Regions from separate parts of the Nocardia sp. NPDC055029 genome, predicted to be linked through region 1. Evidence: riboswitches for the same ligand, from Rfam matches in the RefSeq annotation. Region 1 holds a riboswitch; the other holds the start of a gene.
What was found. Region 1 has a riboswitch for S-adenosylmethionine ahead of ACWF9G_RS01480 (bifunctional o-acetylhomoserine/o-acetylserine sulfhydrylase). Riboswitches for the same ligand answer to the same signal wherever they lie in the genome.

Region 1 (3,466 bases):
ACGGCCAGCACGAGCGCGGCCGCGACCCGCTCGGGCTGCCCGACGACCCACTCCAGCACTCGCATGCCGCCCATCGACCCGCCGACGACGGCGCCCAGCCGCTCGATCCCGAGCAGCTCGAGCAGCTGCGCCTCCGCGGTCACCTGGTCACGGATGGTCAGATCGGGAAAGCGCGAGCCCCACGGCGTGCCGTCGGGCGCGAGCGAGGACGGGCCGGTGCTGCCTTTGCAGCCGCCGAGCACGTTGGTCGCGATCACACACCATTCGTCGGTGTCGATCGGCGCGCCGGGCCCGACCATGCCCTCCCACCAGCCGGGCTGCGCGTTGTCCGCGCTGGCGATGACATGCGAGTCACCGGTCAGCGCGTGTTCGACGAGCACCACATTGTCGAGCGTGGGCGAGAGCTCGCCCCAGCGTTGCACCGCCAGCCGCACATCGGGGAGCACGGCGCCGTTCTCCAGCGCCACGTCCCCGATGGCGACCACGCCGAGTCGCCCGTCCGGCGGTGGCAGCAGGGCCACACCGGTTGCGGGACGGGCGATCGGCGATTCGGTGCTCACAGTCACGTCGTCGCCGCCGCGAAACCTGCGCGCAGATCGGCCAGGATGTCGTCGATTCCCTCGATGCCGACGGCGAGCCGGACCAGCCCCGGAGTGACGCCGGAGGCCAGTTGCTCTTCGGGCGTCAACTGCGAGTGCGTGGTCGATGCCGGGTGAATCACGAGAGAACGCACATCACCGATGTTAGCGACATGGCTGTGCAGGCTTAACGCGTCCACGAACTTCTTGCCCGCGTCGACACCGCCGCGCAGCTCGAACGCGACGATCGCGCCCGCGCCCTTGGGTGCGAGCTGCTTGGCCCGCGCGTACCAGGGCGAGGTCTCGAGCCCCGCATAGTACACGGCCTCGACGCCCGGCTGCTCGGCGACGAACTTCGCCACGGCCTCGGCGTTGGACACGTGCCGTTCGACCCGCAGGCTCAGCGTTTCGATGCCCTGGGCGATGAGGAACGCGTTGAACGGCGACACCGCGGCACCCAGATCGCGCAGCAGCTGCACGCGGGCCTTCAGCGCGAAGGCGGGCGCGCCAAGGTCGGCGAACACCGCGCCGTGGTAGCTGGGATCGGGCTCGGTGAAACCGGGGAAGCGCGCGTTGCCGTCGGCGTCGCGCACGGTCCAGTCGAAGGTGCCGCCGTCGACGATCGCGCCCGCGACCGCGGCGCCGTGCCCGCCCAGGTACTTCGTGGCCGAGTGCACGACGATGTCGGCGCCGTTGGCCAGCGGCTGGATCAGGTACGGGGTCGCGACGGTGTTGTCGACGATCAGCGGGATACCGGCCTTGTGCGCCACCTCGGCGATGCCGGGGATGTCGAACACCGCGCTGCTCGGGTTGGCGATGGTCTCGCCGTAGAAGGCCTTGGTGTTGGGCCGGATGGCGGCCTGCCACTGCGCCAGGTCGTCGGGATCCTCGACGAAGGAGACCTCGATGCCGAGCTTGGGCAGCGAGTAGTGGAACAGGTTGTACGTGCCGCCGTAGAGGTGCGGGCTCGACACGATGTGGTCACCGGCGCTGGCCAGGTTCAGGATCGCGTAGGTCTCGGCGGCCTGGCCGGAGGCCAGCAGCAGCGCCGCGACGCCACCCTCGAGCGCGGCGATGCGCTGCTCGACCGCGTCCTGGGTGGGGTTCATGATCCGGGTGTAGATGTTGCCCGGTTCGGCGAGACCGAACAGCGCGGCGGCGTGGTCGGTGTCGCGGAAGGTGTAGGAGGTGGTCTGGTAGATCGGCAGTGCCCGCGCGTTGGTGCTCGCGTCGGGGGCCTGGCCCGCGTGGATCTGCTTGGTCTCGAAGGACCAGTTCTCGGGCAGGGCAGAGTCGGTCATGAATTGCTCCAGGATTGTTTGCCGGTGTCTCGCGTCAGCTGGGTCGGATCGACGGACAACAACACATGGGGGCCTCCTGCAATGCGCGCTTGCTCTCGACCTTCGAGAGCCCGGTCATCACCCGGAGCACCCCACCGCAGCTGGAGGGTTGCCGACCAGCGAGCCGGGGCTTGGCGCTGGTACTCATGACCTTGCCGTCATGTTAACCGGCCATCGTGTCAGCGCGGAAACTTCCCCCGGTTTCGTCGCCTGGATCACTCCGCCGACGGTGTGCCGACCTCTGGCGTGTCGCCGTCGGCGTGCGCACCGCAGACGCGGCGAAGCTCGTGGTAGGCGCGCAGGATGGCGGCCTTGGTCACCCCGGCGGCGGCTTCCGGCGTCGAGCCGAGCAGCTCGTCCTCGATGGCGGCGAGCGAGAGGTGGCACAACATCTGCCAGGTGCCGGCCACCACCCGGACCGAGAAGTCGTCCGGCGTGGTCGCCATCCGCTCGGCGAGTTGCGCGCAGACCGAGACGTTCTTCTTCTCCGCGTATTCGAGGGCGCGCGCGTTCACGGCCTGGCTGGTCCGCATGATCCGCTGCATCTGCTGGAACTGGCGCAGGAACCGGATGCCGTCGGCCTCGGCCTCGGTATCGACGACCTGCAGGTAGGCGTCACACAGCGCCTTGAGTTCGTTGCCGGTGCGCGGTTGCCCGGCGAGTGCGACGGCGACGGTGCCGCCGAACTCGTCGATCGGCGCGAGCACGATGTCTTCCTTGAGCGGGAAGTAGCGGTTGACCGTGCGCGGGGAGACATCGGCGCCCGCGGCGATCTGCTCGACCGTCGTCGCGTCGAAGCCCTGTGTTTCACACAGTCGCAGCCCGACCTCGATGATCGCCGCCTTGGTCTGGAGCTTCTTGCGTTCACGCAGGCCCGCAGGCACGCGGTCGGCCGCGGTGGGGCCTGCCGGTTCGGTCGCCCGGTCCGCGCCGATCGGAGTGGTCGAGTCCAGCATCCCTCCAGATTACCGTCCTGCCTGATTTGTCTGTCCCTTCCCGTCAAATGGCGCAGTCAGACATTTTGCTCTTGACGCCAATTGTCTCGTGGTGCCAGGATTAGGCCAGCCTTCGAGTGACTAGGAGTCCGTGGTGACCGGCATCGAGATAGACGCGAAACCAACTGATACACAACAGAATTCGACGCGATGGTGGGCGCTGGCTGTCCTCGCCTCCGCACAGTTGATGGTGATCCTCGACGCCACCGTCGTCACGATCGCGCTCCCGTTCGCCCAGAAAGACCTCGGCATCAGCGAGGGCGACAAACAGTGGGCGCTCACCGCCTACACCCTGATCTTCGGCGGCCTGCTGTTGCTGGGCGGGCGGATGGCCGACTACCTCGGCCGCAGGCGCATCTTCCTGATCGGCCTGGTCGGGTTCGCCGCCGCGTCGGCGCTGGCCGGGCTCGCCCAGGACGGGTTGCAGCTGTTCCTCGGGCGCGGCTTGCAGGGCGCGTTCGCGGCGTTGCTCGCGCCATCGGCACTGTCGCTGTTGTCGGTGACGTTCACCGACGTCAAGGAGCGGGCGCGCGCGTTCGCGGTGTTCGCCGGT
Region 2 (3,466 bases), on a different contig from region 1:
AGCGTATTGCGCAGCCACGGCCGCCGCGTGTAGGTGGCGGCGAACGCCAATGCGGTGCCGCCGATCGCGGCGAACACCAGGGCTAGCAGCGCCAATCCGAGAGTCGGGGGCAGGGCGTCGCCGAGCGCTTCGGTCACGGGCTGACCGGTGCTGATGGACCGCCCGAGGTCACCGCTGACCGCATTGCCGAGCGCGGTCACATACTGCTCCCACAGCGGCTTGTCCAGGCCGTAGCGGGCCTGCAGTTCCGCGATCGCCGCCTTGTCGACGACGGTGCCGGGCCCACCGCCGTCGGCGGCCATCGACACCGGATCCGCAGGCAGCAGGTAGAGCACGACGAAGGAGATCGTGAACGCCGCCCACAACACCCAGAGCGCCTGCAGCACCCGGGAACCCACGTATCGGCTCATGATCAGCGCCCGCTCAGCCAGGTGTCGAAGAACTGCAGCCGGGCCGAGGCCTCGAACTTCAGATCCTGGGTGGTCGCGGCCGCGCCGATCGCCTGGGACAGCTCGACGGTGGGGATGTAGAGGCCGTTGTCGAGGATCTGCTGCTGCGCGGTCTTGATCAGCGTCGCCCGTGCGGCCGGATCATTGGCGGCCAGCTGCTTGTCCAGGGTCTCGTCCAGCGCCGGGATCGGTCCGCGGGCATTGAGGTTGCGACCGGTGATCGAGAAGGGCGTGCGCAGGATGTCGCCGTCGGCGCGGGTGGAATTGCCGTAGGTGGCGTCGTAGTCCTTGGAGTTCATCTTGGCGGTCCACTCCGGCAGCGACACCAGGTCGAGTGTCAGGTCGACGCCCACCTGGCGAAGCTGCTGCTGCACCAGCTCCAGGATCGCCTGGTTGCCCGCGAACACCTGGCTGAACGTCACCGAGAAGCTCAGGCGCTCACCGTTCTTCGCGCGGATGCCGTCGGCGCCGGGAACCCAGCCTGCCTGGTCGAGAATCGACTTCGCCTTGGCCGGGTCGTGGGGAAGTTGTGCCGAGAGATCCGCGTACGCGGGTGTCGCCGAGGCCAGCGTCGAGGTCGCGACCTTGAACTGCGGGCCGAGCACGGTGTCGACGAGCTGCTTGCGGTCCAGCGCCGGCAGCAGTGCCTGGCGCACCGCCGGATCGCGCAGCGGGCCACGAGTCACGTTGGGGTGCAGGCCGAACGGCGTGCCGGGGTTGGACGTGGACAGCACCTGGCCGCCGACGGCCTCGATCTGCGGTGCGTCCTGGGGCAGCGCGTCACTGATCGCGTCGAGCTGACCGGAGACGAGACTGCCGGTGCGCACCCCGGATTCGGGGACGACGGTGAACTCGATCCGGTCCAGGTACGCCTCGCCCTGATGCCCGAATACCGCCGATCCCCAGTGGTATCCGGCCCGCTTCGCCAGCGTCACCGAGACGTCCTGCTTGTAGCCGGCGTAGGTGAACGGCCCGCTGCCGATATTGTCGCCTGCGCACCTGGCCTCGGCCGGTTTGGCATTGGTCGCCTTGGCGAGTATTCCGAGCTGCGGTGTGGAGGAGGCCTGCAGGAACTGCGCGTTGGGCTGGCTGAATTCCACTCGGGCGGTGAGCTTGTCGACCGCGGTCGTGCCGACGTAGTTGGTGAGGTAGCTCGTGCCGAGCGGCGCCTTCGCGCCACCGAGTTTCACGATCGCGTCGAAGGTGTCGCGCACCGAGTCCGCGGTGACCGGCGTGCCGTCGCTGAAGGTGACGCCGTCGGCGAGCGTGAACGTGAACACCTTCGCGTCGGAGCTGACCTCCCAGCTGGTGGCCAGCCACGGCGTGATCGCGCCGGTCTTCGGGTCCTGATCGGTGAGCGAGTCGACGATCTGACGGGCGACGTAGATGGACTGGTTCGAGCCCGCCTGCGCCGGATCCGAGCACGACGGCGCCTGCGACAGGCCGTAGCGCAGCGTGCCGCCGGGCTGGGGCGGACCGGCCTGCCCACCCGAGCCTGCGCTGTCACTACCGCACGCGACCACGGAGGTGGCGACGGCGAGAACGCCGGCGACAGCGGCGAGACGATGATGGGGACCGATCACGGGGTGCACTTTCTTCCTTCCATCGAACCCGGCGGAAGCACCCACACCCGGGGAACGGGCGGGTTGCTGCGACGTCGTCGAGCCGGGTCTCTCGGTCGCTCTGGATGGTTGTGACCGGCCGCAGGGGCCGGTACCGAATCAGCATGTGGCACTGGCGGGATCCTTCACAACGGTAAGGATCAGCGTGAGCGCAGAGCTTGGAACGCGGGGCGTACTCGGGCACACTGTGCGACGCGCCGACGGCTCGGTGCCATCTCACCTGCGCGGATTACGCCCGGTACGGGAGTAGCGTCGGATGTCTTCGCGTCCATGAGGAGTGCGCCGTGACCGAGCCGCGTCGTTTCACCACACTGACCACGCTGGCGGCCTGTGCCGCCGCGCTGCTACTGGCCGCGCCTACCGCGGCGGCGGCGCCCGAGGTAACCAGGGATGCGCCGGCGGCGCAGACGGCGGCTCCGGGCGACCTGCTCGGCGCGTATCAGACCGTCGTCGACACCCTCGAAGCGCTCGGCGTCCAGCCGTTCCTGTATCCGACGGTCGCCGCGAACTGCGCCGGTGACGACCTCGGCCTGATCCCCGCCGTCGCGGGTGCGGTCCCTGGCCCGTGGCCGGCGAATACCGTCCAGGTCCCCGGCCTCGACCTCACCGCCGTGAAGTCCGGCCAGACGATGTTCACCTTCCTGCCCTACGGCCTGTCGCCGGACACGGCCACCACCAAGACCTCCGGCATGCAGGTGGCCTGGCTCAACATCAGCACCGGCCGCGGTGGTCTGGCCTCGATGGGCTCGATCACCGACATCGTCCGCGCGATGGTCCCGCCCGAGGTACCCGTCGAACTGCGCCCCCTCGCCGAAACCGCCATCCGCGACTTCCTGTTCACCGCCATCCCCGTCGGCGGAGTGCGGGCGGTCCCCGTCGACACCGGCCACGGCACCGTCCTGGCCGCCGTCTTCGGCACCACCGACAACGCGGGCCGCTCCTGCTTCTTCTTCCCGACCGTCGGCATCACCGAAGTCCCCTGATCGTCTCAGTCCGCCCGCGCCGCTCGACGTTCTCGGCATGGACCTCTCCGCTGCCGTCGCCTGGTGAGGTCATGGGGCAGGCATGGCGGGCGGCCAGTCCCGATGCCAGATGACGTGGCCGCTCTCGCTGCCCCCGACTACACGGCCATGCGCGACTCACTCGAAACCACCCACCGGGATTTACCAGCCGTGCACCGCCACGCCGCGTGTCCGCAGCGCACCGACCACACTGCGCCACTCCTCGTTGTCGTGTGCCTTGAAACCGTTGAAGATCACCAGCTCGGTCAGCGCGGGCAGAGCGGCGATGACACCGACGTCACGATTCTGGATGCCCGAATCCAGTCTGAGGCGCTGTAGCCTGGTCAACCCCGCAAGCGGGGCGAGACTGGTGGCTTCGACCATCGAGTTGAGA

Region 2: linked by a shared signal. The riboswitch ahead of ACWF9G_RS21045 (ABC transporter substrate-binding protein) and the one ahead of ACWF9G_RS01480 (bifunctional o-acetylhomoserine/o-acetylserine sulfhydrylase) in region 1 are both predicted to bind S-adenosylmethionine.

What each region holds. Positions count from the first base shown of each region.
Region 1 covers NZ_JBSGVQ010000001.1:384,051-387,516, forward strand. Annotated here, with positions in the region: gene metX (homoserine O-acetyltransferase MetX) at 1-566, opposite strand, end outside; gene ACWF9G_RS01480 (bifunctional o-acetylhomoserine/o-acetylserine sulfhydrylase) at 563-1,879, opposite strand; SAM riboswitch class IV at 1,960-2,070, opposite strand; gene ACWF9G_RS01485 (TetR family transcriptional regulator) at 2,134-2,874, opposite strand; gene ACWF9G_RS01490 (MFS transporter) at 3,008-3,466, shown strand, end outside.
Region 2 covers NZ_JBSGVQ010000024.1:97,674-101,139, forward strand. Annotated here, with positions in the region: gene ACWF9G_RS21040 (ABC transporter permease) at 1-410, opposite strand, end outside; gene ACWF9G_RS21045 (ABC transporter substrate-binding protein) at 413-2,032, opposite strand; SAM riboswitch class I at 2,049-2,143, opposite strand; gene ACWF9G_RS21050 (hypothetical protein) at 2,356-3,054, shown strand; gene ACWF9G_RS21055 (DUF6892 domain-containing protein) at 3,235-3,466, opposite strand, start outside.